Regions from separate parts of the Streptomyces sp. NPDC048442 genome, predicted to be linked through region 1. Evidence: riboswitches for the same ligand, from Rfam matches in the RefSeq annotation. Region 1 holds a riboswitch; the other holds the start of a gene.

Region 1 (15,582 bases):
GCAGGCCGTCGCCGACGGCATCGTCGCCGGTCTCGGATACGAACTCGCCTGTGTGAACCTGGTCCGCCCGGACGGGGACCTGGTCGTCGCCGCCTTCGCCGGCAACACCGCCGCCGAAGCCCTCATCGCCGGCCGCGTCGGCTCCCGCTCCTCCTGGGAACGCCGCCTGTCCATGGGCGAGCGCTGGGGCGACCTCCACTTCATTCCGCACACCGAGGGCTGGGTGCTGATGGAGGACGACGTACCGCAGTGGCACACGGAGGGGCCCGAACCGCGCTTCGCCGACGAGTGGCACCCGAGCGACCGGCTGTACGCGCCGATGTACGCGTCCGGCGGCGACGGCGAGCTGATCGGCGTGATCTCGGTGGACCGCCCGCGCGGCGGCCGCCGCCCCGGCGCATGGGGGCAGGAGGCGCTCACGATGTACGCCTCGCAGTCCTCCATCGCCCTCATCAACGCCCGCCTCCGCTCCAACATGCAGCGCGCCCTGGTCCGCCTGGAGCGCGAGCAGCAGGCCCTGCGCGCCAGCGAGGAGTCCTTCCGGCAGGCCTTCGAGTACGCACCGAGCGGCATGGCCATCGCCGAGATGGGCGGCGAACAGCACGGCCGGCTGCTGCGCACCAACGACGCCCTCTGTCGCCTGCTGGGCCGCCCCGCCTCCGCGATGCGCCGCTACTCCTTCGCCGACCTCGTCCACCACGAGGACGTCGGCACCCTGCTCCGTACGTCGGCGGAGGGCGGCCGGGCCGAGCTCCGCCTGCAGCGCCGCGACGGCAGCTTCGTCTGGGTCAACCTCCGCAACTCCGTCGTCGCCGACACCGCCGACGGCCCCCGCTTCCTCCTCACCCACGTCGAGGACATCGAGGAGCGCAAGCGCCACGAGCTCCACCTCGCGCACCGCGCGTCCCACGACTCCCTCACCGGCCTGCCCAACAGCGCCGAGCTGCGGGCCCGGCTGAGCGCCCGGCTGTGCCGCCGCCCGCACGCGGTGCGCGCGACGGCCGTGGAGGCGCTGGACGCCGCCTACGACGGGGCGTACGACGAGGGCGTGACGTACGACGAGGGCTTCTTCGGGGATCCGATGGGCGAGGGCGACCCCGGCTTCTACGACCACCACGTGCACACGATCGCGCCTCAAGAGGGCGCGGAGGACGACGGAACGAAGGGGCTCGCTGTCCTCTTCTGCGACCTCGACGGTTTCAAGTCCATCAATGACCGCTTCGGCCACCAGGCCGGTGATGCGGTTCTGATCGAGGTCGCACGACGTCTGACCACTTGTGTCCGGGACGGCGACACTGTCGCGCGGCTCGGCGGCGACGAGTTCGTGGTCCTCGCGGACGGCCTGGGCAGCGCCGACGCGGCGGACCTCGCCGTCCGGCTCCGTAACGCGATCATCCCTCCCATCCGCGTCGACGGCCGTGCGGTACGGGTCGGGGCGAGCTTCGGCATCGGCTGGGCCGAGTGCGGGATGACGGTCGACGAGGTGCTGCAGTCCGCCGACCAGCGCATGTACATCGAGAAGCGGTCCAGGTCGAAGGTGCACAGGCGGGCCGGTTAATCCCCCCATGAGTGTGCTGGGGTCATCGTCCCGAGGGGGCTTTGGCCTTACACGGTAGGCTCGCCCGGTCGGCGACGCTGGCGAACATGGTGAGGAGTGACAAGGGATGACGGCCGGGAACAACGGCACGAGCACGCCCGAGGACGACGACCCGTTCGGCTACCTCTATGAGGACGGTCGCGCGGCGGGCGCTCAGCCGCCGAGCTCGGGCGGCGGCTACGGCTACCCGGGTCCGACCTCGCAGCGCGGGGTCCCCAGGACGTCGTACAACCAGGTGCGGGCGGTCGGCGAGCGGCAGTACGGGCAGACGCAGGGCCAGGGCCAGCAGTACGGGCAGCAGCAGGCGCAGGCCACCCAGCCGTTCCCGCAGCAGCAGGGGCAGGGCCAGCAGCCGTACGGGCAGCCCAACGCCCACTACGCGGCGCCGGAGACGCAGCCCGGTGGTGCCCCCGCGCGCCCGGCCCCCCACCCCGGCGATCAGGGGCATGGCGGCGGCCGCGGGCGCGGTCCGAACACGCGCGGTCTGCTGATCGGCGCGATCGCGGTGGTTGCGGCAGTGGTGATCGGCATCGGTGCGGCGCTGTACTTCGGCAAGCAGGACGAGCCGAACGACCAGGCGTCCGGCGCGACGTCCGGCCAGGGCCAGACCCAGCCGCCGAAGCCGACGGAGGAACCGACGGAGGGCGAGAAGCCGCCGGCGGCGCTGCCGAAGTCGGATGCGGGGCTGTTGGTGCTGTCGCCGGGGCTGAGCGCGACCAAGGGGATCCCTGGAGGGAAGTCGGCGACGGGCACGTACGTCCCGCTGAGTACGCCAGGGTCCTCCGCGACCTGGAACGTCAAGGTGCCCGAGGCGGGCAAGTACACGCTGTCCGTCGACTACGGCGTGCCGGGCAAGGACGCCAAGGCCGAGCTGACGGTCAACGGCAAGCCGCACGGCACTGGCGTGAACATGAAGAACTACGGCAACACTCCGGCGGGCGACTGGGAGAAGGGGTGGAAGAACACCTACTCCTACGTGAATCTCAAGGCGGGTGACAACACCTTCGTGATCTCGTGCCCGCAGGGCTGCGAGGCCAACCTGGACCAGGTGTCGCTGGTCGCAGGCCACAAGGGCTCGTAGCGTCGGTACGTACACGAGTGGGCCCCGCCGGTCGTCTTCCGGCGGGGCCCACTCGTGTACAGGGACAGCCGGGCGTCAGCCGATCGTCGTCAGGAAGTGCGCCACCGTCGCCGCCATCGCGTCGCGGCCCGGGGCGAGGTACTTGCGGGGGTCGACGGTGGAGGGGTTGGCGTCCAGGTAGGCGCGTACGGCGCCGGTGAAGGCCGTGTTGAGGGCCGTGCCGACGTTGATCTTGACCATGCCGGAGGCGACGGCTCGGCGGATCTCTTCGTCGGGGACGCCCGAGGAGCCGTGCAGGACCAGGGGGACCGGGACCGCCTCTTTGAGGTGGGCGATCAGGGTGTGGTCGAGGGCGGCGGTGCGTTCCGTCATGGCGTGCGAGGAGCCGACCGCGACGGCGAGGGCGTCGACGCCGGTGGCCGCGACGTAAGCGGCGGCCTCCTGGGGGTCGGTCCTTACACCCGGGGCGTGTGCGTCGAGCGGGGCTTCGCCGTCCTTGCCGCCGACCTTGCCGAGTTCGGCCTCGATCCAGATGCCGCGCTCGTGGCCCCAGCGGACGGCTTCGGCGGTTGCCTTGACGTTGTCGTCGTAGCTGAGCTTCGACGCGTCGAACATCGCTGAGCTGAAGCCTGCCTCGTGGGCGGCGTGCAGCAGGTCTACAGAGACGACGTGGTCGAGGTGGAGGGAGAGGGGTGCGGAGGAGGTGCGGGCGACGGCGGCGGCTGCGGCGGCGAGGGCGAGGAGGTTGCCGCCGTGGAACTTGACGGCGTTCTCGGAGATCTGGAGGACGGCGGGAGAGCCGGCCTGCTCGGCGCCGGTGGCGATTGCTTCGGCGTGTTCGAGGGTGATGACGTTGAAGGCGGCGAGGCCGTGACCTGCGGAGGCGGCGGAGGAGACGAGGTCACCGGTGGGGACTAGTGGCATGTGGGGCTCCCTGTTCTGGCACTGGCGCTGACGGGTGGGCAAGGAGGCGGCGGTTGAGCGGCGTGCCCAAGCGGGCTGAGGGGCAGGCAGTTAGGGGCGCGGGGCTGCGTTGATGGGCGGCTCCGCCGCGTGGGCGCGATCAGCCACGACGTACCCGCACGAAGATTCACCGCAGACTCACCGCCGCGCGATGCCCCTCACGAGCGAGGTGACCTTGACCTGGGGAAGTAGGGACTCGTACGTCGCCCGGTCGAATTCCCCCGCCGCCGGTGCGGCGACCGTCGCCGCCGACAGGGCCACCGCCACCGCGAGGCGATCGGGCCACGGAAGGCCCGTGACCAGGCCGGACAGCAGGCCCGCCACCGCCGAGTCGCCCGCACCCGTGGGGTTTCCCCGGATGAGCGTGGGGGGCGTGGCCTGCCACGAGCCCTCGTCCGTCGTGGCGAGGATCCCGTCCGGGCCCAGCGAGGCGACCACCGCGCGTGCGCCTTTGCGGCGGGCGTCCGCGGAGGCCGTGGCAGGGTCCCGGGAGCCGGTCAGCTGGAAGAGTTCGTCGGCGTTGGGCTTGACCACGTCGGGGCGGGCCGCGATGCCCCGCAGGAGGGGTTCGCCGCTGGTGTCCAGGAGGACGGGGACCCCCGCCGTACGGGCCCGGCGGACCAGGTCCGCGTACGCACCCACGTGGATGCCCGGCGGGAGGCTTCCGCAGAGGGCCACCGCCTGCGCGCCGCCGAGGAGTTCCTCGTACGAGCGGAGGAAGGTCTCCCACTCGGAGGGGGTGACGGTCGGGCCCGGTTCGTTGAGCTGGGTCGTGTCGCCCGTCGACCCGTCGACGATCGCGAGCGTGCGGCGGGTGTTCCCGGCGATGGGGACGAGTGCGTCCACAGGGCGTTCGGCGGAGGATTCGGCGGCGAGGAGCGCCCGCAGGACCTCGCCCGTCGCGCCGCCCGCGAAGCCCGCGACGACCGTCTCGTGGCCCAGTGCGGCCAGTACGCGCGCCACGTTGAGGCCCTTGCCGCCGGGGCGTTCCGCGACGCCGGTGACGCGGTGCGAGGCGTGCGGGACGAGTCGGGGGACGTGGTGGGTCAGGTCGAGTGCGGTGTTCAGCGTGACGGTGAGGATCATGGTCATGATCCGCATCCACCCCCGTGTCTTAGAAAGCGCTTTCTGGCTTGTCTGCCAGGGGGATCATGCCAAAAGAAGAGCGGCTGGCCCAGAGGGCCGGGCCAGCCGTTTCCCTTCAAGTAGGTATGAAATCAACCTACTTGGGGGAAATTACCCATTCGCCCTTGCGCATCACGCCCTTGACGGCGAACCCGGCGTCCAGGACGACGAGGTCGGCGTCCTTGCCGGGTTCCAGGGAACCGACTCGGTCGTCGACGCCGAGGAGGCGGGCCGGGTTGGCCGAGAGGGACCGTACGGCGTCCTCGACGGGAAGGCCGTCGAGGGTGACCGCGCGGCGCAATGCCGTGTCGAGCGTGAGGGTCGAGCCCGCGATCGAGCCGCCCTCGACGAGGCGGGCGACGCTGTCCTTCACCTCGACGGCGAGCGGGCCGAGCTGGTACTGCCCGTCGCCGAAGCCCGCCGCGTCCATCGCGTCCGTGATCATCGCGACGCGCGCCGCACCCGCGTGGTGGTAGGCGAACCGGAAGGCGGCGGGGTGCAGGTGCGTACCGTCGTTGATCAGCTCGACGGTGACGCGCTCGTCCTCAAGGAGCGCGACGATCGGGCCCGGGGTGCGGTGGCCGATGGTGGGCATCGCGTTGTAGAGGTGGGTCGCGACGGTGGCGCCCGCGTCGATGGCCTCGACGGTCTGCTCGTACGTGGCGTCAGTGTGGCCGATGGCGGCGATCACGCCGTTCTCGGCGAGCAGGCGTACGGAGTCGAGGCCGCCGGGCATCTCGGTGGCCAGCGTGAACATCTTCGCCGTGCCGTGCGCCGCGTCCATCAGCTTGCGTACGTCCGCCGGGTCCGGGTCGCGCAGCAGGGCCTCGCTGTGCGCGCCCTTGCGGCAGGGGGAGATGAACGGGCCCTCGAAGTGGATTCCGGCCAGGTCGCCCTGCTGGACGAGCTCGGCGAGGAGGGCGGCGCGGGACGCCAGGACGTCCATCTCCTCGGTGACGGTGGAGGCGACCATGGTGGTCGTGCCGTGCTCGCGGTGCGTGCGGACGGCGTGCAGGACCTCGTCCGGGGTGCCGGAGGTGAAGGACGCGCCGCCGCCGCCGTGCACGTGCATGTCGACGAAGCCCGGGACGATCCAGTGGCCCGACAGGTCGAGGGCGGGGGCGGGGGAAGCGGAATCGGGGAGCGATCCCGAGATACGCGTGCCGTCGACGATGACCCGGCCGCCCTCGACGGTCCCGGTGGGGAGCACCACCTTGGCGCCGGACAGGACCTGGACCTTGTTGCTGGCCATCAGTCGGTTACCTCCGTGGGGGTGGTGGGGTTGCCAAGAGCATCGGTGGCGAGCAGGTCCCAGGCGAGGAAGCCGGCGCCCAGGCAGCCGGCCGTGTCGCCGAGGACCGCCGGCACGATCGTCGGCAGCGTCTGGAACGTGACGCGTTCCGCGATCGCGGCGCGCAGCGGTACGAACAAGGTTTCCCCGGCCTCGGCAAGACCGCCACCCACGATGAGGATGCGGGGGTCGAGGAGGGTGAGCGCGGTGACCAGGCCGTCGGCGAGCGCGTCGATCGCCGCGTGCCAGACGGTGAGGGCCTCGGGGTCGCCGCTCTCGACGGCCTTCGCGCAGTCGGCTGCGTCGGCGTCGGGGTCGCCGCTCGCCTCCGCCCAGGCGAGGGAGACCGCGGAGGCGGACGCGTACCGCTCCAGGCAGCCGCGCTGGCCGCAGCCGCAGGCGACACCGCCGGGGCGTACGACGATGTGGCCGATCTCGCCCGCCCAGCCGTGCGCGCCGGGCTCGATGGTGCCGTCGATGCCGATGGCACCGGCGATACCGGTTCCCAGGGGTACGAAGAGGAAGCGGTCGGCGCCGCGGCCGGCACCGATGCGGCCCTCGGCGAGGCCGCCGGTGCGGACGTCGTGGCCCAGCGCGATGGGGATGCCGCCGAGCCTCTCGCCGAGGAGGGCGCGCATCGGTACGTCGCGCCAGCCGAGGTTGGCGGCGTAGACGGCGATGCCGTTGGCGGCGTCGACGCTGCCGGGGACGACCACTCCGGCGGCGGAGGCGCTCTCGCCGAACTGTGCTTCGCCGTGGGCGCGGAGGTCTGCGGCGAACGCGAGGATCGACTCGACGACTGCTTCGGGGCCGCGCTCCCTGCCGGTGGGGCGGCGGGCCTCGTGGAGGAGGGTGCCGTCGGTCCCGACCAGGGCGGCCTTCATTCCGGTGCCGCCCACATCGAGGGCGATGACGTGTTTCACGGGGTCAGTGTCGCGCGTCGACCCCGGACAGGTCTAGTCCACTGGGCCACAGGGTCGCTGGGCGCGGCGGGGCGGTCGCGGAGGGGGCGGGGCTCCGCGTGGGGGCCGCCCCCTTGCCCACCCGTCCCGCCCCCGGGGGGCGGCCCCGCTGCCCAAGAGGGCTAGGGGGCTCAAAGGGCTAAGGGCTAAGGGGCAGGCTTTTAGGGGCGCGGGGAACTGCGCGATCAGCCACGACGGACCCGCACGGCGTGGAATCCCGGGGGAGGGGGGCGGCTCCTCGTGCGGCCCGCCCCCCCGTCGGCCCCTAGCCCAGGATCACGCTGCGCGACAGATTGCGCGGGTGGTCCGGGTCGTAGCCCTTCGACTCCGCGAGGACCACCGCGAGGCGCTGGGCGCGGATCAGGTCCGCCATCGGGTCTGCGGTGGCGTGCGCGACCACCGTTCCGCCGACGCCGGTGACGTCCCCGGCCAGGCCCTCCGGCAGCGTGCCGAACATCCAGGCCACCCGGTTCGGGCCGGTGATCGAGATGGGACCGTGGCGGTACTCCATCGCGGGGTACGACTCTGTCCACGCCCCCGCCGCCTCGCGCATCTTCAGGCCCGCCTCCTGGGCGAGCCCGTACGTCCAGCCGCGGCCGAGGAACGTCCACTGCTCGGCGGACGTGACCGCCTCGGGGAGGGGCTCCGTGATGGCGAGCTCGGCGTCCACAGCGGCCGCCGTGACCGTCTTCACTCCGGCCGGAAGCGCGCCCGTACGCTCAAGGCCCGCGCGCAGGAAGGCGAGCGCGGTCGTCGCGAAACGGGTCTGGACGACCGATTCCTCGTCGGCCCAGTCGAGGACCGCGACCGTGTCGGCCGCGTCCATGATCGGGGTTTTGGGGTCGCCGGTGAGGGCGAGCGTGGGGACCTTGCCGCGGAGTTCGCCGAGGAGGGTCAGGACCTCGCTCGTCGTGCCCGAGCGCGTGATTGCCACCACACGGTCGTACGACCGCCCCGCCGGGAACTCGGAGGAGGCGAACGCGTCCGTCTCGCCCTGCCCCGACGCCTCGCGCAGTGCCGCGTACGCCATCGCCATGAACCACGACGTGCCGCAGCCGGTGACCGCAACGCGCTCACCAGGCAGGGGAAGGCCTTCGAAGTCGGCCGCGTACTCGACGGCGCGCCGCCAGCAGGTCGGCTGTGTGGCTATCTCAACTGCGGTGCGGGACATGCGCGACGGCTCCTCGGGAACGTGGACGACCAGGATGACCTTGCCGAAGCCCTGCTTAGCAGGCCGTACGTGATTTGCGGAAGGTGTTGCGGAAGAGATACCCAAGTGGTGTAGACCTCGCGGTCACGCATGGGGGAAAATCGCTACTCATCGCATTTTCTCGCAACTCATGCGGACAAGGGCGTTGATGGAACGCGGACAGCCTCACAAAGGTACGTACACATCAACGCAAAACGTCACCAAAACGGGCAAAAAAGGGGTGGAACGGGCTGTGCAGCGGCGCTACTTGGGTCTGACCGCGGCGATAGCCGCACTCGGTATGACAGCGGGCGTCGCAGGCTGCGGCACGCTCGGCATCGGCGGCTCCGACGAGGTGACCCTGAAGTTCGTCGCCGCGGACTACAACCTCGACGGCGGCGACAACACCAAGAAGTACTGGAACAAGCTCGCCCGCGCCTTCGAGGACAACAACCCCGGCATCAAGGTCGACGTCTCGATCTACTCGTGGGAAGACGTGGACCGCAAGGTCGCCGAGATGGTCAAGGGCGGCCAGGACCCGGACATCGCCCAGATCGGCGCGTACGCCGACTATGCGGCGGCCAGCAAGCTGTACTCCGTCGACGACCTGGTCTCCATCCCGACCCAGGCCAACTTCCTCGAATCGCTCGCCCGCGCGGGCGAGGTGAACCGCATGCAGTACGGCATGCCGTTCGTCGGCAGCACCCGGCTGATGTTCTACAACAAGAGCCTCTTCGAGAAGGCCGGCATCACCTCCGCCCCGAAGACCTGGGCGGACCTCGCCACCGACGCGAAGGCGCTCAAGGCGGACGGTGTGAAGTACCCGTTCGCGCTGCCGCTCGGCCCGGAGGAGGCGCAGGCCGAGACCATGAACTGGATGCTGGCCGCCGGCTCCGGCTACACCGATGACATCGGTATGTACACGATCAATTCGGCCAGCAACATCGGCGCCTTCGACTTCCTCAAGGAAGACCTCGTCAAGCCCGGCCTGACCGGCCCCGTCGCCCCCGGCAAACTCAACCGCAAGGCCGCCTTCGAGGCCTTCGCGAAGGGCGAGGTCGGCATGCTCAACGGCCACCCGTCGCTGATGAAGCAGGCGGAGAAGAACGGCGTCGAGTACGAGATGGTTCCGCTGCCCTCCGAGAGCGGCAAGGCCATGCCCGCGATGGGCGTCGCCGACTGGATGATGGGCTTCCGGAAGAACGGTCACCGCAAGGAGATCGGCAAGTTCCTCGACTTCGCGTACAACGACGAGAACGTGATGGCCTTCGCCGACGAGTTCGACCTGCTGCCGCCGACGGTCACCGCGAGCGACAAGATGGCCGCCGACGGCAAGCACGCGAAGGTCCGCAAGTTCCTTGACGCGATGGGGAATTCGAAGCTGTACCCGGTCGGCAAGACGTCGTGGGCGACGGTGAGCGAGAGCATCAAGAAGGACATCGGCAAGACGGTCGAGGGTTCGACCACGCCGTCGGGCGTGCTGGGGGAGCTGTCGCGGGAAGCGGCGGCGACGGACAACGCGCAATAGGCTGGGCGGATGGATTTGCCGTACGAGAGCGAGGGCGAGGGCGCGAGGGCAGGGGCAGGGGCGGGGGCGGGCGAGGGTGCGGCGCCGGCCTTGTCCGAGCGGGAGCTGGCCGTCCTTGCCGTGGAGCGGCAGGGGTGGGCCGGGCCCGGGGCGAAGGAGCGGGCGATCCGGGAACAGCTCGGGATCTCGCCGACGCGCTACTACCAGCTGCTGAACGCGCTGCTGGACGATGAGCGGGCACTCGTCCAGGACCCGGTGACGGTCAACCGGCTACGACGGGTGAGGGAGGGGCTGCGGGGGCGGAGGTAGGCACGCCTGCGCGTGCGCCTGCGGCGGGCCGGTGGGCGTCGTGCGGGTGCGTCGTGGCTGATCGCGCAGTTCCCCGCGCCCCTAAATGCCTGCCCCTTACCCCCACTGGCCCCCTAGCCCTCTTGGGCAGCGGGGCCGCCCCCCGGGGGCGGGACGGGTGGGCAAGGGGGCGGCCCCCACGCGGACCGCAACCCCTCCGCCGCCCGCTCAGCGCCGAGCGCCCCGCGTCCCGCGCCCCGGTATTGTCGGGGCCATGGACACTCTTCCCGAACCGTCCACCCCCGCCGGCCGCGACGCCCTCGCCGCGATCGTCGACGGGCCCCAACACGCCCTCGTCGCCCTCGACTTCGACGGCACGCTCGCCGACATCGTCCCGGACCCCGAGCAGGCCCGTGCCCACCGCAGCGTGGTTCCCGCGCTCTCCGTGCTCGCGCCGCGTGTCGCCTCCGTGGCCATCGTCACCGGCCGGCCGGCGGGCGTCGCCGTGCGGTACGGCGGCTTCGCCGGGGTCCCAGGACTGGAGCACCTCACCGTCCTCGGCCATTACGGCGCCGAACGCTGGGACGCCCGTACCGGCACCGTCGAGACCCCCGCCCCGCACCCCGGCCTGGCCGGCGTCCGCGCCGAGCTGCCAGGAGTGCTCGACGCGCACGGTGCGTGGCACGGCACCTGGGTGGAGGAGAAGGGGCAGGCCCTCGCCGTCCACACCCGCCGGGCGAGCAACCCCGAGGCCGCCTTCGACGCCCTGCGCGCACCCCTCGCCGAGCTCGCCGCCCGGCACGGTCTGATCCTCGAACCGGGGCGCCTGGTGCTTGAGTTGAGGCCGCCGGGCATGGACAAGGGCGTCGCCCTGGCTGAGTACGTGCACGAGGTCGGAGCGACCTCGGTCCTCTACGCAGGCGACGACCTGGGCGACCTCCCGGCCTACGCCGCCGTCCAGAAACTCCGCTCCGACGGCGTTCCCGGACTGCTGCTGTGCAGCGGCACGGCGATTCCCGAACTCGCCGAGCAGGCCGACGTGTTGCTGCCGGGACCCGCCGAGGTCGCCGCCTTCCTGGCGTCCCTCGCGCAACGCCTCCCCTAGGAGCAGGTGAGGAATCGATTTCCCACAGCACCCGAAACCCCGTACTGTCAGGTTTACCGACGCGGGGTGGAGCAGCTCGGTAGCTCGCTGGGCTCATAACCCAGAGGTCGCAGGTTCAAATCCTGTCCCCGCTACTGGAAGAAACCGAAGGCCCGGGACTCGCAAGAGTCCCGGGCCTTCGGCGTGTGTGCACGCGCACAGGGAGGCTCAGTCCCGCAGGGCCTCCAGCTGTTCCAGGAACCACTGCTGCGGGGGCAGCGCCGTCGCCGCCGCGGCCAGGCGTTTCGTGCGTTCCGCGCGCTCTTCCCGTTCCATCGTCAGCGCCTCGTGGAGCGCGTCGGCCGTGCCCGTCACGTCGTACGGGTTGACGACGATCGCGTCGTCGCCGAGTTCCTCGTACGCGCCCGCCTCCCGGGACAGGACCAGTGCGCACCCCTCGTCCGAGACCACCGGGATCTCCTTGGCGACCAGGTTCATGCCGTCGCGGATCGGGTTGACCAGGGCGACGTCGGCGAGCCGGTAGGCGGCGAGCGAGCGGGCGAAGTCGTCCTTGACATGGAGGACGACCGGGGTCCAAGTGGGCGTTCCGTGGGAGGAGTTGATGTCGTCGGCGATGCGCCGCACCGCCTCCGTGTAGTCGCGGTAGACGGCCAGGTCCTGGCGGGAGGGGTAGGCGAAGGCGATGTGCACGACGCGTTCGCGCCACTCGGGGCGGGTGTCCAGGAGGTGTTCGTACGCGAGGAGGCCGCGCACGATGTTCTTGGAGAGTTCGGTGCGGTCGACGCGGACGATGGTGCGCCGGCCGGAGCCTCCGACCTGCTCGCGGAGGGCGGTCAGGCGCTCCTCGACGTCCGGCCGGTGCGCGCGCTCGCGCAGGAAGTCCGCGTCCGCGCCGAGGCCGTGGACGCCGATCCGCTTTCCGTCGAGGGCCTCCTCGCCGAGGATCTTCAGCGCGCACGCGGTGAAGGCGTCCGCCCAGCGGCGGGTGAGGAAGGCCACCCGGTCCGCGCCGAGGATGCCCCTCAGGAGCTGCTCGGCGATGTCGTCGGGGAGCAGCCGGAAGTAGTCGACCGGGGCCCACGGGGTGTGCGAGAAGTGGCCGATGCGCAGGTCGGGGCGGAGCGCGCGGAGCATTCCGGGGACGAGGCAGAGGTGGTAGTCCTGGACGAGGACGGTGGCGCCCGGGGCGGCAGCCGAGGCCAGGGCGTCGGCGAAGGCTCGGTTGTAGGTCTCGTACGCCGCCCACTGGCGCCGGAATTCCGCGTCGAAGACGGGCTCCAGCGGGGTCTGGTAGAGCAGGTGGTGGACGAACCACAGGACCGAGTTCGAGATGCCGTTGTACGCGGCCGCGTGCGTGTCCGCGTCGATGTCGAGCATGCGGACACCAGGCTCTCCCGCCCGTCGCCCACCCCCGCCCTTGTTCTGAGGGGCCTGCGGCCCCGCCCCTGCGATTCCGCGGCGTACCGCCTCCCGGTCTCCTTCGCCGAGCGCCGAGCACACCCACAGCGCGTCCGCGTCCGGGCCGATCGCGGAGAGCCCGGAGACCAGGCCGCCGCCGCCGCGCTTGGCGGTCAGCTCGCCGTCGTCGCCGAGGGAGTACGTCACCGGGCCGCGGTTGGACGCGACGAGGACCTGGGCGGCCGGGGACTGCGGAGGGTCGTACTGGGAAGCCATGTGGCGAAACCTAGCCGGTACGCGCTCCCCTCAAACGTGCGTACGGGGCGGGTTGCCCCTCCGTTCAGGCGGCGTGCCGCTCCGCGTACTCCGCGATCTCCCGCATCGGCGGGCGCTCCTCCGTGTCCACCGGGTGGGTGCGGGGGACGAAGGCGGTGCCGACGCGCTCGAACTGGGTGAGGGAAGGGCGGATCAAGTGCCCACGGGAGAGCCTTAGTTGGGCGGTGCGGTAGATCGCGGCGGCCATCCGGCCAAGGGCCTGGCCGTCCTGGTGGCGGTGGACGCGGACGCCCACGTCGACCTGGGCGAGGGCGTCCAGGCCGACCGTGTGGAGCGAGTCGATGAGCAGGCCCAGCTCGACTCCGTACCCGACGGGGAACGGGAGACGTTCGAGCAGGGAGCGCCGGACCGCGTACTCACCACCCAACGGCTGTACGAATCCGGCCAGTTGGGGCCAGTGGAGGTTGAGCAGGGGGCGGGCCATCAGCTCGGTGACCCGGCCGCCCTGACCGGCCGCCCCGTCCAGCGGGCGGTCGTACGTCGCCTTCACGAACTGCACGTCAGGGTCGGTGAGCAGCGGGCCGACGATCCCCGACACGAACGACGCGTCGAAGTCCTGCAGGTCCGCGTCCACGAAGCAGACCACGTCCCCGCTCGTGACCAGGAGGGAGCGCCAGAGCACCTCGCCCTTGCCGGGCACGGCCGGAATGCGCGGCAGGATCTCGTCCCGGTGCACCACCCGGGCGCCCGCTTCCGCGGCCTCCTTCGCCGTGCGGTCGGTCGAGCCGGAATCGATCACCACCAGCTCGTCCACCAGGGGGGCACCCGGGCCCATGAGGTCCCGGCGGACGGTGTCGACGATGCGGCCGACCGTCGCTTCCTCGTTCAGGGCGGGCAGGACGACGCTGACGGTGCTGCCACGGGCGGCCTTGGCGGCGAGCAGCCGGTCCAGCGGGCGGTCGGCGGCCGCCCAGGACCGCGTACTCAGCCAGCGCTCCACCTCTTCCAGCACGCCCGTCACTCCTCACTCGTGGAGACAGCTGTGATCCATCTCGCGGTCCGGACGACTGGCACGCCCGTCCGGGGGTTCGGTTACAGTCTTGAACAACGCGGACGACCGTCGCATGTCGGGGTCTGTACGCACACAAACACCCGGGCCCGTCTCCACGGCGGTCCGGAGTCATAGCGCTCATCCAGAGGGACAGAGGGAAACGGCCCGTTGAAGTCCCGGCAACCCCCCGACCGACCGCGAGGTCAGGTCGGGAAGGTGCCAATTCCGTCTCGTGGCGAAAGCCGTCGCGGGGAAGATGAGGAAGGACCTCGCCATCATGGCTGTGCAGACCACCGAAACCACTCCGAAGACCGTTGACCTCGGCCCCGCCGCCGCCCTCTCCTGCCGCGAGTGCGGGGAGCGCTTCGCACTCGGCCCGATCTTCGCCTGCCAGCTCTGTTTCGGCCCGCTGGAAGTGGCGTACGACCTGCCCGCCGGCACCCCCGAAGAGCTGAAGAAGCGCATCGAGGCCGGCCCGGAGAACATCTGGCGCTACGCCCCGCTGCTGCCCGTCCCCGCCGACGTGGCCACCAAGCCCAGCCTGAACCCCGGCTTCACGAAGCTGGTCAAGGCCGACAACCTGGCCCGTGAGCTGGGCGTCACCGGCGGCCTGTACGTCAAGGACGACTCCGGCAACCCGACGCACTCCTTCAAGGACCGCGTCGTCGCGATCGCCGTCGAGGCCGCCCGCGCCTTCGGCTTCACGACCCTCTCCTGCTCCTCCACCGGCAACCTGGCCGGTGCCGTCGGCGCCGCCGCCGCGCGGGCGGGCTTCCGCTCCTGTGTGTTCATCCCGCACGACCTGGAGCAGGGCAAGGTCGTCATGGCCGCCGTGTACGGGGGCGAGCTGGTCGGCATCGAGGGCAACTACGACGACGTGAACCGGTTCTGCTCCGAGCTCATCGGCGACCCGCTCGGCGAGGGCTGGGGCTTCGTCAACGTCAACCTGCGCCCGTACTACGGAGAGGGTTCCAAGACGCTCGCGTACGAGATCTGCGAGCAGCTCGGCTGGCGGCTCCCGGACCAGATCGTCATCCCGATCGCCTCGGGCTCGCAGCTCACGAAGATCGACAAGGGTCTCCAGGAGCTGATCAAGCTCGGGCTGGTCGAGGACAAGCCGTACAAGATCTTCGGTGCGCAGGCCGAGGGCTGTTCGCCGGTGTCCACCGCCTTCAAGGCCGGGCACGACGTCGTACGCCCGCAGAAGCCGAACACCATCGCCAAGTCCCTCGCCATCGGCAACCCGGCGGACGGCCCGTACGTCCTGGACATCGCCCGCCGTACGGGCGGCGCCGTCGAGGACGTGAACGACGAGCAGGTCGTCGACGCGATCAAGCTGCTGGCCCGCACCGAGGGCATCTTCGCGGAGACCGCGGGCGGCGTGACCGTCGGCGTCACGAAGAAGCTCATCGACGCCGGTCTGCTGGACCCGACGCTGACCACCGTCGTGCTCAACACGGGCGACGGACTCAAGACGCTGGACGCGGTGGCCCCGACCACCGGCCCCTCCGCGACCATCCGTCCGAGCCTGGACGCGTTCCGCGACGCCGGCCTGGCCCGCTGAGATCCTCGGCTCGCAACGACTCGCACGCAACGCTACGGAAGGCTGAACACCATGAGCGTCAAGGTCCGCATCCCCACCATCCTGCGCACGTACACCGGCGGTGAGTCCGAGGTCGTGGCCGAGGGCTCCACCCTCGCCGAGGTCATCGCCGACCTGGAGAAGAA
Region 2 (15,582 bases), on a different contig from region 1:
CCCCCGCGCCCGGGTCACCAGCCTCTTCCCCTTCCTCCTCTTCCTCCCGCTGCGCTTCCCCGCCTGGATCGTGCTGATCTTCTGGTTCGTGCTCCAGTGGCTGGCCGCGCAGGGCCTGGGCACCGGCGCCGGCGTCGCGTACCTGGCGCACGTGGTGGGCTTTGCAGGCGGCTTCCTCTACGCGTGGGCGCGATATCGCCGTACGACTAGAGTGAAGAGCGCAGCAGCACCACCGGCCACCGAGGGAGAAAGCCAGCCGTGATCACCGCGATCGTGCTCATCAAGACCAGCGTGGACCGGATCCCCGAGATCGCCGAGTCGATCGCCGCGCTGGAAAGCGTCAGCGAGGTCTTCTCCGTCACCGGTACGTACGACCTGATCGCCATGGTGCGCGTCGGACGCCACGACGACCTGGCGGACATCATCCCCGGCTCCATCAGCAAGATCCCGGGCGTCGAGGGCACGGACACGCACGTCGCGTTCCGTACGTACTCGCAGCACGACCTGGAGGCCGCGTTCGCGATCGGTCTTGACGGCTGATTCTTCTACGGTACGAAAACGGCCGCCCCCTCACGCAGGGGGCGGCCGCATCCGTGGTGTCTCAGACCGCCGGGACGCAACGCCCGTCCTCGGTACGGTAGTTCCACTGCGCACCGTTCGCGACGAGCTCCTTGACCGCCCGCACGAAACGCTCCACGTGCTCGTCCGGCGTACCCGCGCCGAAGCTCACCCGGATCGCGTTGAGCGAGCGCTCGCCCGGCTCGGCCTCGGGGGCGCCGCACTCGCCCGGGTCCTGCGGGTCGCTGCCGAGCAGCGTGCGGACCAGCGGGTGGGCGCAGAACAGGCCGTCCCGTACGCCGATTCCGTACTCGGCGGAGAGCGCCGCCGCGAAGTGCGAGCTGTTCCAGCCGTCCACCACGAACGAGATGACGCCGACCCGGGGCGCGTCGTCGCCGAACAGCGACAGCACCTTCACCGCACCGACCTCGGCGAGCCCCTCGCGCACCTTGCGCACCAGCGCCTGCTCGCGCTCGACCAGCGCGTCGAACCCGGCCTCGGTGAGCGCCTTGCAGGCGGAGGCGATCGAGTAGACACCGATGACGTTCGGCGAACCGGCCTCGTGGCGGGCGGCGGTGGTGTGCCACTCCACGTCCACTCCGCCGTCCGCACGCCGTGCGACCTTCTTCGACGCACCGCCACCGGCCAGGTACGGCTCGGCCGCCTGCAGCCAGTCGGCCCGGCCCGCGAGGACGCCGGAGCCGAACGGCGCGTACAGCTTGTGCCCGGAGAAGGCCACCCAGTCGACGTCCAACTCCTTTACGGAGACCGGGTGGTGGGGCGCCAGCTGAGCGGCGTCCAGCACGATCCGCGCGCCGTGGGCGTGGGCGGCGGCAGCGAGATCGCGCACCGGCCAGATCTCACCGGTGACGTTCGAGGCACCGGTGACGCAGACCAGCGCGGGGCCGTACGGGTCGCGGTCGGCGAGCGCCCGCTCCAGCGTCTCGACGGCCTGCGCCGGGGTCCGCGGCGCGTTCAGGTACGTCACGCGGGCGTCCTGCCAGGGCAGCAGCGAGGCGTGGTGCTCGGTCTCGAAGACGAACACCTGGCAGTCGGCGGGCAGTACGGCCGACAGCAGGTTCAGCGAGTCCGTCGTCGACCGGGTGAAGACCACCTGGTCACCGTCGCGGCAGTCGAGGAACTCGGCGACCGTCACCCGGCTGTTCTCGAAGAGGTCGGTGGAGAGCTGCGACAGGTACCCGGCCCCGCGGTGGACGCTGCCGTAGTACGGGGCGTACGCGGCGACGTCGTCCCACACCCGCTGCAGGGCCGGCGCGCTGGCCGCGTAGTCGAGGGCCGCGTACGTGACCTCGCCCCCGGTGACGAGCGGCACGGCCACGTCCCGGCCGAGGACGGGCAGCGGCGCCCCGCAGCAGGGGTCGGCAGACTCGGCGGAAGCGGAAGCGGAAACGGAAACGGAAACGGCGGTGGCGGCGGTCGATGCAGACATGGCGAAACTCCTGGCAGGACAAGGCGGAATGACTTCAGAAGGCCCGCGGGTACGAAGGCTCAACAGCCGTGCACCGTACGGGAGTTGCCTCGACGCGCAGCCCGCGGAAAAGAAGGAGGGGGCTGTACGGAGGTGAAGGTGGAACGGGGCCGAAGGGCCCTATCGCATTCGCTTGCTCACGAGACTGCTCCCTTGAGGACCAGGACCCCAGGGGCGCGCCACTCCGAAAGGAGTGCGCAGGGGTCCGCGCTTGCCGTAGACCTCGCTGCCTACGACCTGGTCTTCACCCGGGGCACCCCGCCACGGACGGAGGGTTGCCGGACAGCGGGCCGGGGCCGTAGTCGCTGTCACTCATGACCTGTGCAGCATCCTGCCACACGATCAACAACGCGCAAGAGCGCAGTCCGCATCCTGGACTGCGCTCTGCGTCACACGAGGTGCTCCCCGCACCTGGGTTTCAGGCGTTGCTGGCCGCCACCCACCGCTCCAGCGCCCGCTGCCCGCTCCCGGAGTCGAGGGACTCGCGGGCCCGCTCGATGCCGGCCGCGATCTCCTCGTTGAGCGAGCCGCCGCCCGGGTTCAGCGCGACCAGCGCCGCCGCCGTGTTGAGCAGCACCGCGTCCCGCACCGGTCCCTTCTCCCCCGCCAGGAGCCTGCGGGCGACCTCCGCGTTGTACGAGGCGTCCGCGCCGCGCAGCGCCTCCACGGGGACGATGTCCAGGCCCACGTCGCGCGGGTCGAAGGCCTCTTCCCGGACGGCCCCGTCCCGGACGATCCAGACCCGCGAGGTCGCGGTGGTGGTCAGCTCGTCGAGGCCGTCGTCGCCGCGGAAGACGAGCGCGGAGTTCCCCCGGCCGGCGAGCACACCGGCCACGATCGGGGCCATCCGGGCGTCGGCCACACCGACCGCCTGGGCACGCACCTGGGCGGGGTTGGTGAGCGGGCCCAGGATGTTGAAGGTGGTCTGCGCACCGAGCTCCTTGCGGGCCTTGGCCGCGTACCGCAGGGCGGGGTGGAACTTCACGGCGAAGCAGAAGGTGATGCCCGCCTCCTCGGCGACCTCCACCACCCGGCGCGGCGTGAGGTCGAGATTGACGCCGAGCTTCTCCAGCACGTCGGAGGAGCCGCTCGCCGACGACGCGGCCCGGTTGCCGTGCTTGACGACCTTGGCGCCCGTACCTGCGACGACGATGGCGGACATGGTGGAGATGTTGACGGTCTTGGCGAGGTCGCCGCCCGTGCCGACGATGTCGACGGTGGGCCCCGGCACCTCGATGGTGTGGGCGTGGGCGTACATCGCCCGTACCAGCCCCGTGACCTCCTCGACCGTCTCGCCCTTGGCGCGCAGCGCGACCGCGAACCCGGCGATCTGCGCGTCGGTGGCCTCACCGGTCATGATGCGGTCCATCGCCCAGGCGGTGTCGTCCACACCGAGGTTCTCGCCGCGCAGCAGAGGGTTCAGGATGCCCGGCCAGCTGCGGGCCGCCACGCTGTCGCCGCCAACTGGGGTCACAACGTTCATGGTCCGCTCCAGGGTCCACGTGCCTCTAAGGGCAGCCGATAAGGGATGGGAACACCCTATCCAGCGCAGGGGACGGCGAAGAGCCCCGTCCGGGGTGCGGACGGGGCTCTTGCCGTGGCGAACAAGTCCGGTCGGTCAAGGACCGGTTCAGGGGATCAGTGGTGGCCGTGGCCGCTGGTGATCTCCTTGTACTCCTCGGCGGTGGGCTTGGCGATCTGGTTGCCCTCGCCGTACATGCCCTGGCTGAGCTTGGCGCGCAGCTTCTGGGTGACGCCCACCTTGCGCTCGACGCCGTTCTCGTCCACCTCGGGACCAATCGAGGCCGGCGCGTACTGCTCGTGCGCCGTGAGCGTGTGCAGCTGCTCCGGCTTGAGCGGCTCGTGCACCTCGATGAACTCACCGTGCGGCAGCCGCTTGATGATGCCGGACTCGCGCCCGTGCAGCACCTTCTCGGCGTCCCTGCGCTGGAGGCCCAGGCAGATCCGCTTGGTGACGATGAACGCGAGGACCGGACCGGCGAAGAAGCCGATGCGCACGAACCAGCTGATCGAGTTGAGCGACAGGTGGAAGTGCGTGGCCCACAGGTCGTTTCCACCGCCGACGAGGCCGATGAAGTAGACCGTGATCCAGGCGACGCCCAGACCGGTACGGGTCGGGTTGTTGCGAGGACGCTGCGCGATGTGGTGCTCGCGCTTGTCCCCGGTGATCCACGACTCCAGGAACGGCCACACCGCGGGCAGGGCCAGGAGCAGACCGAAGACGGTCAGCGGGATGAACACGCCCAGGACCAGTGTGTGGCCCCAGAGGTTGATCTCCCAGCCCGGCATGACACGGATCAGACCCTCGGCGAAGCCCATGTACCAGTCGGGCTGGGCGCCGGTGGACACCTGGTCCGGACGGTAGGGGCCGAGCGCCCAGACCGGGTTGATCGTGAACGCCGCGGCGACGACCGCGATGACGCCGAAGACCAGGAAGAAGAAGCCTCCGGCCTTGGCCATGTAGACCGGCAGCAGCGGCATGCCGACGACGTTCTTGTTCGTCCGGCCGGGGCCCGCGAACTGGGTGTGCTTGTGGTAGAAGACCAGGATCAGGTGAGCCACCATCAGGCCGAGCATGATGCCCGGCAGCAACAGGATGTGGATCGAGTAGAACCTGGCGACCATGTCGTGGCCGGGGAACTCTCCGCCGAACAGGAACATCGAGATGTACGTGCCGACGACCGGCACGGACAGGATCGCGCCCTGGGTGAAGCGGACACCGGTGCCCGACAAGAGGTCGTCCGGGAGCGAGTAGCCGGTGAAACCGGTGAACATGCCCAGGACGAACAGCAGGAAGCCGAACAGCCAGTTGACCTCGCGCGGCTTGCGGAAGGCACCCGTGAAGAAGACGCGCATCATGTGCACGAACATCGCCGCGAGGAAGATCAGCGCACCCCAGTGGTGGATCTGCCGGATCAGCAGACCGCCACGGACGTCGAAGCTGATGTCCAGCGTCGACGCGTAGGCCTCCGTCATGCGGATGCCGTGCATCGGGGCGTAGGACCCGTGGTACACGACCTCGTTCATGGACGGGTGGAAGAACAGCGTCAGATACACACCCGTGAGGATGATGATGATGAAGCTGTACATGCAGATCTCGCCGAGCATGAAGGACCAGTGGTCCGGGAAGATCTTGCGCATGTTGGACTTGGCGAGGGAGTAGATCCCCAGCCGTCCGTCCGCCCAGTCGGCGACCCGCTCACCGGCGGGCGCCTTCTGCTGCGGCTTGGTCGTAGGTGTCGTCGCAGTACTCATCCGCGCTCCCAGAACGAAGGACCGACGGGCTCTTCGAAGTCGCCCAGCGCTTCGAGGTAACCCTCGTCATTCACGCCGATCCGCAGCTGCGGCAGGGCGTGACCGGCCGGGCCGAAGATGACACGGGCGCCGTCGGAGAGGTCGAAGGTGGACTGGTGGCACGGGCAGAGCACGTGGTGCGTCTGCTGCTCGTACAGGCTGATCGGGCAACCCACGTGGGTGCAGATCTTCGAGTACGCGACGATTCCCTCGTGCGCCCACTCGCGCTGCTGCTTGTCCTTGATCTCGTCCGGCTGGATGCGGACGATCATCAGGGCTGCCTTGGCGATCTCGGTGTTGAACTCGTGGTCGGTCTCCTTCAGGCCTTCCGGCATGGCGAAGGTGAGCGAACCCACGGCAACGTCCTCGGCGCGCAGCGGCTCCATCGTGTTCTGGTTGATGAGCAGCTTGCCCTTCTCCCAGAGCGTCTCGCGGAGCTTCTTCTCCGGCAGCGGACCGAGGTCGCGCAGCAGTACGACGCCGGACAGCGGCACCAGGGCCAGTGCGCCGAACATCGTGGTGCGGATCAGCTTGCGACGGCCGATCGCGGACTCCTGGGCGCCGGCCTTGAAGTCGGCCAGGACCTTGGCCTTGACCTCGGGCTCCGCCGCGATCGGGTGACGCTCGTCGGCGACCTCGACGTCGGACATCAGGGTGCGGGCCCAGTGGACCGCGCCCGCGCCGATGCAGAAGAGCGCGATGCCGAGCGTCAGGCCGAGCGAGAGGTTCAGCGCGCTCACGTGGCCCAGCGGCCAGACGTACACGATCTTCTCGATCGGGAACGCCACGAAGGAGGCGATGAAGGCCACCGTGGCCAGCATGGAGAGCGTGAACAGGAAGGCGACCACACGCTCGGACCGCTTGGCCGCGCGCTCGTCGATGTCCTGGATACGCGGCTGGTGCGCGGGCAGGCCCGGATCCGCGAACGGATCGTCCTGGCGCGCTACCTCACCGTGCGCGTCGCCCTGCACAACAGGCAGGGCCTCTTCTGGATTCTCTTGGCTACTCATGACTTCTTGGCCTTAGCGGTGTGGGCCGCGACCCAGACGGCAACTGCGATGAGCGCACCCAGACCGAAGATCCAGGCGAACAGACCCTCACTGACCGGGCCGAGATTGCCCAGTCCGAAGCCACCGGGGCTCGGGGTCTCTTCGCCGTTCACGGCCTTGACGTACGCGATGATGTCCTTCTTTTCCTTCTCCGGCATGGTGCTGTCCGGGAAGGAGGGCATGTTCTGCGGGCCGGTCTGCATGGCCTCGTAGAGATGCTTCGGCGAGACGCCCGCCAGGGACGGGGCGTACTTGCCGTGCGTCAGGGCGCCACCCTCACCAGTGAAGTTGTGGCACTGCGCGCAGTTGGTGCGGAACAGTTCGCCACCCTTGCCGACGTCTGCGCCGTCGGGGTTGGTCTGGCTTTCGGTCGGCGTGATCGGGCCGGCGCCGAGGGAGGACACGTACGCGGCGAGCTGATCGATCTGCGCCTGCGTGTAGATGACCTTCTTCTTCGGCACCTGTGCGCCGGGCTGCTGCGCCGGCATACGGCCGGTGCCGACCTGGAAGTCCACAGCGGCGGAGCCCACGCCCACGAGGGAGGGACCGTCGGTGGTGCCCTGACCGCCGGTTCCGTGGCAGCTTGCGCAGCCAACGGCGTAGAGCTTCTTGCCCTCCTCAATGGCGAGGGACTGGGAGGTGTCGTCGGCCTGCGCCTTGCCCGCGGGCGCAAGCGCGGCGTACAGCCCCCCAGTGGCCGCCAGCGCGAGGAGTAGGACGACGACCGCCGCCAGCGGATGGCGTCGTCGTGCGGAGAGCTTTTTCACGGATTACCCCGGTGTCAGGATCTTCTGCGTCGATGCGGGAAGTGTTTTCGGGCCCGGGCCCGACTTGGTGCGCCCGGATTACTTGATCACGTAGATCGTGGCGAACAGGCCGATCCAGACGACATCGACGAAGTGCCAGTAATAGGACACGACGATGGCGGCTGTCGCCTGTTCGTGGGTGAATCGCTTGGCCGCGTATGTCCGGCCCAGGACCAGCAGGAAGGCGATGAGACCGCCTGTCACGTGCAGTCCGTGGAAGCCGGTCGTCAGGTAGAACACCGAGCCGTACGGGTCCGACGAGAGCGAGAGGCCCTCGTGCTTGACCAGCTCGGTGTACTCGTACACCTGGCCGCCAATGAAGATCGCACCCATCACGAACGTGATGATGAACCACGTCCTGAGCTTCTTCACATCGCCCCGCTCGGCGGCAAAGACGCCGAGCTGACAGGTGAGGGAGGAGAGCACCAGGATCGAGGTGTTGGTCAGCGAGAACGGAAAGTTCAAGGCCGAAGCCTTTTCCGCCCAGAACTCGGGACCCGTCACCGATCGCAGGGTGAAGTACATCGCGAAGAGGGCCGCGAAGAACATCAGCTCGGAACTCAACCAGATGATGGTTCCGACGCTGGTGAGGTTCGGCCGATTGACCGACGGGTGCGCGTGCCCGGTATCTACTGTCGTTGCTGTCGCCACGACCGACATTATGTCGGTCGCTTATCCCGCCCTCACCCCGGGGGGTGCCGTTCGGAGTGTCAAGAGGGTGTGTCCTGCCCGAACGGCCCATCGAAGGACCGTACGAACCGGTGTGTACGAGGGGTGCGACGGAGTAGCATCCGCGCATCGGAACCGGCCCCGACGGCCGCCTGTTGAGCCCTGAAAGCCCCGAGATCACCGCGCAGTTCACCGCGTAACCGGACGTCACGGAGGAACCATGCAGCAGCCGACCGCCACGGTGCTGGTCTACAGCGACGACGCCAACACCCGCGAGCAGGTGCGCCTCGCGGCCGGCTCCAGGCCGGCCGCCGACGTACCGCCGGTCGAGTTCCTGGAGTGCGCCACGCTGCCCGCCGTACTGAAGGCGCTGGAGGCGGGCGGCGTCGACGTGTGCGTGCTGGACGGCGAGTGCGTCCCGGCCGGCGGCATGGGTGTCTGCCGGCAGATCAAGGACGAGATCTTCGACTGCCCGCCCGTACTGCTCCTGATGGGGCGTCCGCAGGACGCCTGGCTGGCCACCTGGAGCCGTGCGGAGGCGGCGGTGACGCTCCCGGTCGAGCCGGTCGGGTTCGCCGCCTCCCTGGCGGGTCTGCTGCGCGAGCGCCTCGCGGGCACCGCCGCGCCCGTACGGGCCTGAACCGGGCCCGCAGGGGCCCAGGACGCGGCCGTACGGGCCCGAACTCCCGCCGTACGGCCCCGATGTCACGCGCCGTCTCCCCCGCGCCCCCTGGCCCCGCTCAGACCTGCGGGCGCAGGCGGGGGGCGTGGACGCGGTCGCGCTGCTCCTCGGTGGAGGCGAGCAGGGCGCTGCCCGTGCGCCACTTCTTCCAGGGCAGGTTCCAGTCCCCGAAACCGTTGCCGAAGGGGTCCATCTCCTCGCCCCAGCTGCCGACGACCTTGACGATGTCGCCCTCGGTGACGGTCTCGTAGAACCACGCGGCGTTTCCGGTGGACATGCCCGTGCAGCCGTGGCTGACGTTCGCGTAGCCCTGGGAGCCGACGGACCAGGGCGCGGCGTGCACGTACTCGCCGCTCCAGGTGACCCGGGTCGCGTAGTAGACCGGCAGGTCGTAGGAGTCGTTGGTGCCGGTCGGGATCCCGATGCTGGTGCCGCGCATCCGTACGAAGTACTCCTTGCCCAGCACGACCTTGACGCCGTTGCGGGTGGAGTAGCCGGGCTTGCCCGTGGTCACCGGAATGGTATTGATCACTTCTCCGTTGCGCCTGATCGTCATGTAGTGCGACGAGGCGTCGGTGATGGCTTCGATCTTGTCGCCGATGTTGATCCGCAGGGGCGTCGAGGCGGCCCCGTACAGGTCCTTGGCGACCTTGATGCCCTCCAGATTGCTGTGCGCCCTGACGGTGGCTCCGACGGGCCAGTAGGCGCGCGGGCGGAAGTGCAGGAGATTGTCCTCCACCCAGTACCAGGAGCCCTCGACCGCGGGCTTGGAGTCGACCTTGAGGGCGCGCTCCACGACCGCCCTGGCGCGCGGGTCCTTGACCTTCTGGCTGAGTTCGGCGGTGAGGGGCTGTCCGACGCCGTACTTGCCGGCGTCGGGGCCGAAGGTGACCTTCAGCTTCTTCTTGCCGGGGGCGGTCTGGAAGCTGAGCCTGCGTACGCCGGGGGCGCCCTCCCGGTCCTCGGTGGAGACCCGGACCGTGTACTGGGCCCCTGCGGCCAGTGGGGCGGTGGAGTGCCAGCGGGCCCCGTCGGCGGAGAGTTCGCCCGCCACCTGGCGTCCTGCGGCGTCCGCGGCGGTGACGTCGGTGATCCGGCCGTCCTTGCCGGTCGCCGTCACCTCAAGAGGCTTCTCCGGATCGGCGTCGGTGCTGCCCGGTTTCCCGTTGAAGGAGATCTGCTGCGCCGCGTCGTACGGCGTGGAGGAGAGCGGGCTTCCCTGGGGCTCGCCGCAGGCGGTCAGCCCCGCCCCGAGGGAGGCGACCAGCAGGGTGCAGCTCAGGACCGTCCGGGTGCGGGGTGCGTGGCTCATGATCACACGATATGAATCATCATCAGATCGGGCGCGCTGGCAGGCCGCAAGTGACTGCAAACGAATGAGGGGCCCGTACACCTGGACGTATCCAGGTGTACGGGCCCCTCGAAGAGGTACCGCCGGTGGGGCGGCTCCTCCCGTGTCCTACTGCGTGCGGTTCTCACCGCGGTAGAACTCGAAGACCCAGCCGAACAGACCGATCAGGATCAGCGGCAGCGAGAAGAACAGCAGCCACCAGCCGATCGCGATCGACAGGAAGGCGAACGCGCCGCCGATGCCCAGCGCGAGCGGCTGCCAGCTGTGCGGGGCGAAGAAGCCCTGCTCGCCGGCCTCGTCCGCGACGTCGGCCTGCTTGTTGTCCTGGGCCATGGAGTCGGCCCGCTTGGCCGTGAAGGCCAGGTAGAAGCCGATCATCAGGCTCAGCCCGAAGGCCAGGACGAGCGCCGTGGTGCCCGCGGGCTCCTTCGACCACACGCCGTACACGCCGGCCATGATCAGGATGAAAACGCTCAGCCAGATGAACAGCCAGCCTTGAATCTTCACTTGCCCGTCTCCTTCGCGCTGAGGGCGAGCGACTCGACGCCGTTGTCCCGGTGGTTCTCCAGCTGGTCGATCGCGGAGATCTCCGGGTGGTGCAGGTCGAACGCCGGGGATTCCGACCGGATGCGCGGCAGCGTGAGGAAGTTGTGCCGCGGCGGCGGGCAGGAGGTCGCCCACTCCAGGGAACGGCCGTAGCCCCACGGGTCGTCGACCTCGACCTTCTTGCCGTACTTCGCGGTCTTCCACACGTTGTAGAAGAACGGCAGCATCGACAGACCCAGCAGGAAGGAGCTGATGGTCGAGAACGTGTTCAGCGCGGTGAAGCCGTCGGCCGCGAGGTAGTCCGCGTAACGACGCGGCATTCCCTCGGCACCGAGCCAGTGCTGCACCAGGAACGTGCCGTGGAAGCCCACGAACAGCGTCCAGAAGGTGATCTTTCCGAGCCGCTCGTCCAGCATCTTGCCGGTGAACTTCGGCCACCAGAAGTGGAAGCCGGAGAACATCGCGAAGACCACGGTGCCGAAGACGACGTAGTGGAAGTGCGCGACGACGAAGTACGAGTCGGAGACGTGGAAGTCCATCGGCGGCGAGGCCAGGATGACGCCGGTCAGACCACCGAAGGTGAAGGTGATCAGGAAGCCGATGGCCCAGAGCATCGGTGTCTCGAAGGACAGTGAGCCCTTCCACATCGTGCCGATCCAGTTGAAGAACTTCACACCGGTCGGCACCGCGATGAGGAACGTCATGAACGAGAAGAACGGCAACAGCACGCCGCCCGTCACATACATGTGGTGCGCCCAGACGGTGACCGAAAGACCGGCGATCGAGATGGTCGCGGCGATCAGACCGATGTAGCCGAACATCGGCTTGCGGCTGAAGACCGGGATCACTTCGGAAATGATTCCGAAGAATGGCAACGCGATGATGTACACCTCTGGATGGCCGAAGAACCAGAAGAGGTGTTGCCAGAGGATCGCGCCGCCATTGGCCGCGTCGAAGACATGGGCACCGAATTTACGGTCCGCCTCCAGGGCGAACAGTGCGGCGGCCAGCACCGGGAAGGCGAGCAGGACCAGCACACCGGTCAGCAGCACGTTCCAGGTGAAGATCGGCATGCGGAACATCGTCATGCCGGGAGCGCGCATGCAGATGATCGTGGTGATGAAGTTGACCGAGCCGAGGATCGTGCCGAAGCCGGAGAAGGCCAGACCCATGATCCACATGTCGGCGCCGACACCCGGCGAACGGACCGCGTCCGACAGCGGGGAGTAGGCGAACCAGCCGAAGTCGGCCGCACCCTGCGGGGTGAGGAAGCCGGCCACCGCGATGATCGAGCCGAAGAGGTACAGCCAGTACGCGAACATGTTCAGCCGCGGGAACGCCACATCGGGCGCGCCGATCTGCAGCGGCATGATCCAGTTGGCGAATCCGGCGAACAGCGGCGTCGCGAACATCAGCAGCATGATCGTGCCGTGCATCGTGAACGCCTGGTTGAACTGCTCGTTCGACATGATCTGCGTGCCGGGACGAGCGAGCTCGGCGCGCATGAAGAGCGCCATCAGTCCGCCGATGATGAAGAACACGAACGACGTGATGAGGTACATCGAGCCGATCGTCTTGTGGTCAGTGGTGGTGAGCCACTTGATCACAATGTTTCCCGGCTCCTTGCGCCGTACCGGCAGCTCGTTCTCGTACGAGTCGACTGCTGCCGCGGCACCCTTGGGTTCGTTGAGGATGCTCACAGTTTGTTCGTCTCCGCATTCCGGGCCGGGTCGGTCAGCTCAATGCCGGCCGGGATGTAGCCGGTCTGGCCCTTCTCCTTCAGGTCCTTGAGGTGCTGCTTGTACTCCTCAGGAGAGACGACCTTGACGTTGAAGAGCATCCGGGAGTGGTCCACGCCGCAGAGTTCCGCGCACTTGCCCATGAAGACACCCTCCTTGGAGGGGGTCACCTCGAAGGCGTTGGTGTGGCCCGGGATGACGTCCTGCTTCATGAGGAACGGCACCACCCAGAAGGAGTGGATCGTCTCGCGCGAGGTGAGCACGAACCGGACCTTCTCGCCCTTGGGCAGCCACAGCGTGGGCCCGGGGTTGCCGGTGTCGGGGCTACGGGTGCCGGGGATGCCGTACTCGTAGACGCCGTCGGCGCCGTCCGGGAACTGCTTGGTGTACTTGTCCGGGATCGCGCCGAGTTCCTTGGGAACCCCGGTCTTCAACTTGGTCTTGGGGTCGGTCTTCAGACCGGTGGACTTGTTGTCGTCCACGTCCTCGACGTAGTTGAAGCCCCAGCTCCACTGGTAGCCGACCACGTTGACGGTGTGAGTCGGCTTTTCGTCGAGATGCAGAAGCTTCGATTCGTCACGGGCGGTGAAGTAGAACAGCACCGAGACGATGATGAGCGGGGCGACCGTGTACAACGCCTCGATGGGCATGTTGTAACGAGTCTGCGGAGGTACCTCGACCTTGGTGCGGCTGCGCCTGTGGAAGATGACACTCCACAGGATCAGGCCCCACACCAGCACGCCCGTGACGAGCGCTGCCGCCCACGAGCCCTGCCAGAGGGAGAGGATCCGCGGCGCCTCTTCCGTTACCGGGGTGGGCATCCCCAGTCGGGGGAAGTCCTCCCATGTGTACGAGCAACCAGAGGCGGTCGCCAGGACCACGCCCGCGGTCAGCACCTGGAGCAGCTTCCGCCGCATCGGGCGCCGCGACGAGCGGTCGGAGCCGTTGGGACTCACGTAGCGCCTTCCCGAGAGTCTCGCCCGCGCGTGTAGTTGGCTGCGGCCGTGTTAACTCGGTCGGTCGCCGGCCCTGACGCGGGCAGGGGTTTGGATGTTTATGCGGACCAAACCCTACTGGACGCTATTTGGGGTCGCGCGGGGAGGGTGCCCAACGCGCCGCGCCCCACCCCGAAGGGGTGGCGTCACCGCGGTTCACCGGCGCACGGTGGGCGGAACACCTGCCTCCGCCCGGGATCTGACGGGCCCTCCCCCGATGGCGGTACGGGGCCCGGCGCGGGCGGCGGCTAGCGTGACCGGGTGCCCTACTTCGACGCTGCTTCCGCCGCCCCCCTGCACCCCGTTGCCCACCAGGCGCTGCTTGCCTCGCTGGACGAGGGCTGGGCCGATCCGGCCCGCCTGTACCGGGAGGGGCGACGGGCCGCCCTGCTCCTGGACGCCGCGCGGGAGGCGGCCGCCGAGGCCGTCGGGTGCCGCCCCGACGAGCTCGTTTTCACCCCTTCGGGAACGCACGCCGTGCACGCGGGAATTGCCGGAACCCTCGCGGCGCGTCGGCGTGTCGGCCGCCACCTGGTGACCTCTGCGGTCGAGCACTCGTCCGTACTCCATTCGGCCGCGGCCCATGTGGCGGACGGCGGGTCGGCAACCGAGGTGGGGGTGGGCCGGAACGGGGCGGTCGACGCCGCCGACTTCGTACGCGAGGTGGGCACGGACACCGCGCTGGCCGTTCTGCAGTCGGCCAACCACGAGGTCGGCACCCTCCAGCCGGTGGCGGAAGTCGCACAGCAGTGCCGGGAGGTGGGTGTGCCTCTGCTGGTGGACGCGGCGCAGTCGCTGGGCTGGGAACAGGTCCCGGGACCGTGGTCGCTGCTCACCGCGAGTGCGCACAAGTGGGGCGGCCCGGCCGGGGTCGGGCTGCTGGTGGTGCGCAAGGGGGTCCGGTACGCGCCGCAGGGCGTGGGCGACGAGCGGGAGTCCGGGCGCTCGCCCGGGTTCGTGAACCTGCCCGCGATCGTGGCCGCCGCGGCCTCGCTGCGGGCGGTGCGGGCGGAGGCCGCGCAGGAGGCGGCGCGGCTGCGGACTCTGGTGGAGCGGATCCGGCTGCGGGTGCCGGAGCTGGTGGCGGACGTGGAGGTGGTGGGCGACGCGGCGGCGAGGCTGCCGCACCTGGTGACCTTCTCGTGCCTGTACGTGGACGGGGAGAGCCTGCTGCACGCGCTGGACGGGGCCGGGTTCTCGGTGTCGTCGGGGTCCTCGTGCACGAGCAGCACCCTGACGCCGAGCCATGTGCTGCGGGCGATGGGGGTGTTGTCCGAGGGGAACGTACGGGTGTCGCTGCCGCGGGGGACGGCGGCTTCGGACGTGGAGGCGTTCCTGGAGGTGCTGCCGGGGGCGGTCCGGGGAGTCCGGGAGGCGTTGGGGGCACCGGCCGCGGCTGCGGCGGGCGCCGGGGACGCCCAGGACTCACTCGTCGTGGACGCGCTCGGCAAGCGGTGTCCGATTCCGGTGATCGAGCTGGCGAAGGTCATCGGGGACGTGCCGGTGGGGGGCACGGTGACGGTGCTGTCCGACGACGCGGCGGCCCGACTGGACATCCCGGCCTGGTGCGGGATGCGGGAGCAGGAGTACGTGGGCGAGGAGCCGCGGGAGCGGGGGGTGGCGTATGTAGTACGCCGCGTGAGCTAAGGCGGGGACGGGGAGCGCCGCAGTGAACGGGGGCCCGCGCGCGGGGGCGGCCCCCTTGCCCACCCGGGCCGCCCCCCCGGGGGGGGCGGCCCCGCTGCCCAAGAGGGCCAGCGGGCTGAGGGGCAGTCTTTTAGGGGCGCGGGGAACTGCGCGACCAGCCACGACGCACCCGCGCGGTGTCCACCACCGGTCCCGCCCCGGGGCGGCCCCCCTGCCCAAGGGGGCTGGGGGGGCGCCACCCGTCCCGCCGAGCCCTCAGCCCAGGTGTCCCCGTACCTCCGCCGCCGCCTCGTCCCCGTACGCCTTCGTGAAGCGCTCCATGAAGCCCGCACGGCTCAGCGTGTACTCCTGGGTGCCCAGCGTCTCGATGACCAGGGTCGCCAGCATGCAGCCGATCTGGGCCGCGCGCTCCAGGCCCACGCCCCACGCCAGGCCGGAGAGGAAGCCCGCGCGGAACGCGTCGCCGACGCCCGTCGGGTCGACCTTCGCGGTCTCTTCCGCGCAGCCGACCTCGATCGGGTCCAGGCCGAGCTTCTCGATGCGCACGCCGCGCGAGCCCAGCGTGGTGACCCGGTGGCCGACCTTGGCGAGGATCTCGGCGTCGCTCCAGCCGGTCTTCGACTCGATGAGGCCCTTCTCGTACTCGTTGGAGAAGAGGTACGTGGCGCCTTCGAGCAGCGTGCGGATGTCGTCGCCCGACATACGGGCGATCTGCTGCGAGAAGTCGGCGGCGAAG

The links. A riboswitch is a leader RNA that binds a small molecule or an ion and turns the genes downstream of it on or off. The one in region 1 is predicted to bind S-adenosylmethionine.
Region 2: linked by a shared signal. The riboswitch ahead of AB0D18_RS24140 (aminotransferase class V-fold PLP-dependent enzyme) and the one ahead of thrC (threonine synthase) in region 1 are both predicted to bind S-adenosylmethionine.

What each region holds. Positions count from the first base shown of each region.
Region 1 is NZ_JBEZKB010000019.1:147,498-163,079, forward strand. It holds gene cdgB (diguanylate cyclase CdgB) at 1-1,558, shown strand, start outside; gene AB0D18_RS26640 (carbohydrate-binding protein) at 1,665-2,678, shown strand; gene AB0D18_RS26645 (class II fructose-bisphosphate aldolase) at 2,754-3,602, opposite strand; gene AB0D18_RS26650 (1-phosphofructokinase family hexose kinase) at 3,780-4,727, opposite strand; gene nagA (N-acetylglucosamine-6-phosphate deacetylase) at 4,864-6,018, opposite strand; gene AB0D18_RS26660 (ROK family protein) at 6,018-6,980, opposite strand; gene AB0D18_RS26665 (sugar isomerase) at 7,285-8,190, opposite strand; gene AB0D18_RS26670 (extracellular solute-binding protein) at 8,450-9,736, shown strand; gene AB0D18_RS26675 (DUF3263 domain-containing protein) at 9,746-10,045, shown strand; gene otsB (trehalose-phosphatase) at 10,299-11,129, shown strand; tRNA gene AB0D18_RS26685 (tRNA-Met) at 11,190-11,263, shown strand; gene AB0D18_RS26690 (trehalose-6-phosphate synthase) at 11,337-12,803, opposite strand; gene AB0D18_RS26695 (glucosyl-3-phosphoglycerate synthase) at 12,868-13,815, opposite strand; SAM riboswitch class I at 13,990-14,117, shown strand; gene thrC (threonine synthase) at 14,132-15,418, shown strand; gene AB0D18_RS26705 (MoaD/ThiS family protein) at 15,470-15,582, shown strand, end outside.
Region 2 is NZ_JBEZKB010000017.1:22,166-37,747, forward strand. It holds gene AB0D18_RS24130 (rhomboid family intramembrane serine protease) at 1-262, shown strand, start outside; gene AB0D18_RS24135 (Lrp/AsnC ligand binding domain-containing protein) at 259-540, shown strand; gene AB0D18_RS24140 (aminotransferase class V-fold PLP-dependent enzyme) at 602-2,008, opposite strand; SAM riboswitch class IV at 2,250-2,367, opposite strand; gene trpD (anthranilate phosphoribosyltransferase) at 2,466-3,530, opposite strand; gene AB0D18_RS24150 (ubiquinol-cytochrome c reductase cytochrome b subunit) at 3,686-5,323, opposite strand; gene AB0D18_RS24155 (Rieske 2Fe-2S domain-containing protein) at 5,320-6,372, opposite strand; gene AB0D18_RS24160 (c-type cytochrome) at 6,369-7,178, opposite strand; gene AB0D18_RS24165 (heme-copper oxidase subunit III) at 7,257-7,877, opposite strand; gene AB0D18_RS24170 (hypothetical protein) at 8,107-8,526, shown strand; gene AB0D18_RS24175 (Ig-like domain-containing protein) at 8,627-9,880, opposite strand; gene AB0D18_RS24180 (cytochrome c oxidase subunit 4) at 10,028-10,426, opposite strand; gene ctaD (cytochrome c oxidase subunit I) at 10,423-12,165, opposite strand; gene coxB (cytochrome c oxidase subunit II) at 12,162-13,160, opposite strand; gene AB0D18_RS24195 (aminotransferase class V-fold PLP-dependent enzyme) at 13,461-14,846, shown strand; gene AB0D18_RS24200 (carbohydrate kinase family protein) at 15,102-15,582, opposite strand, start outside.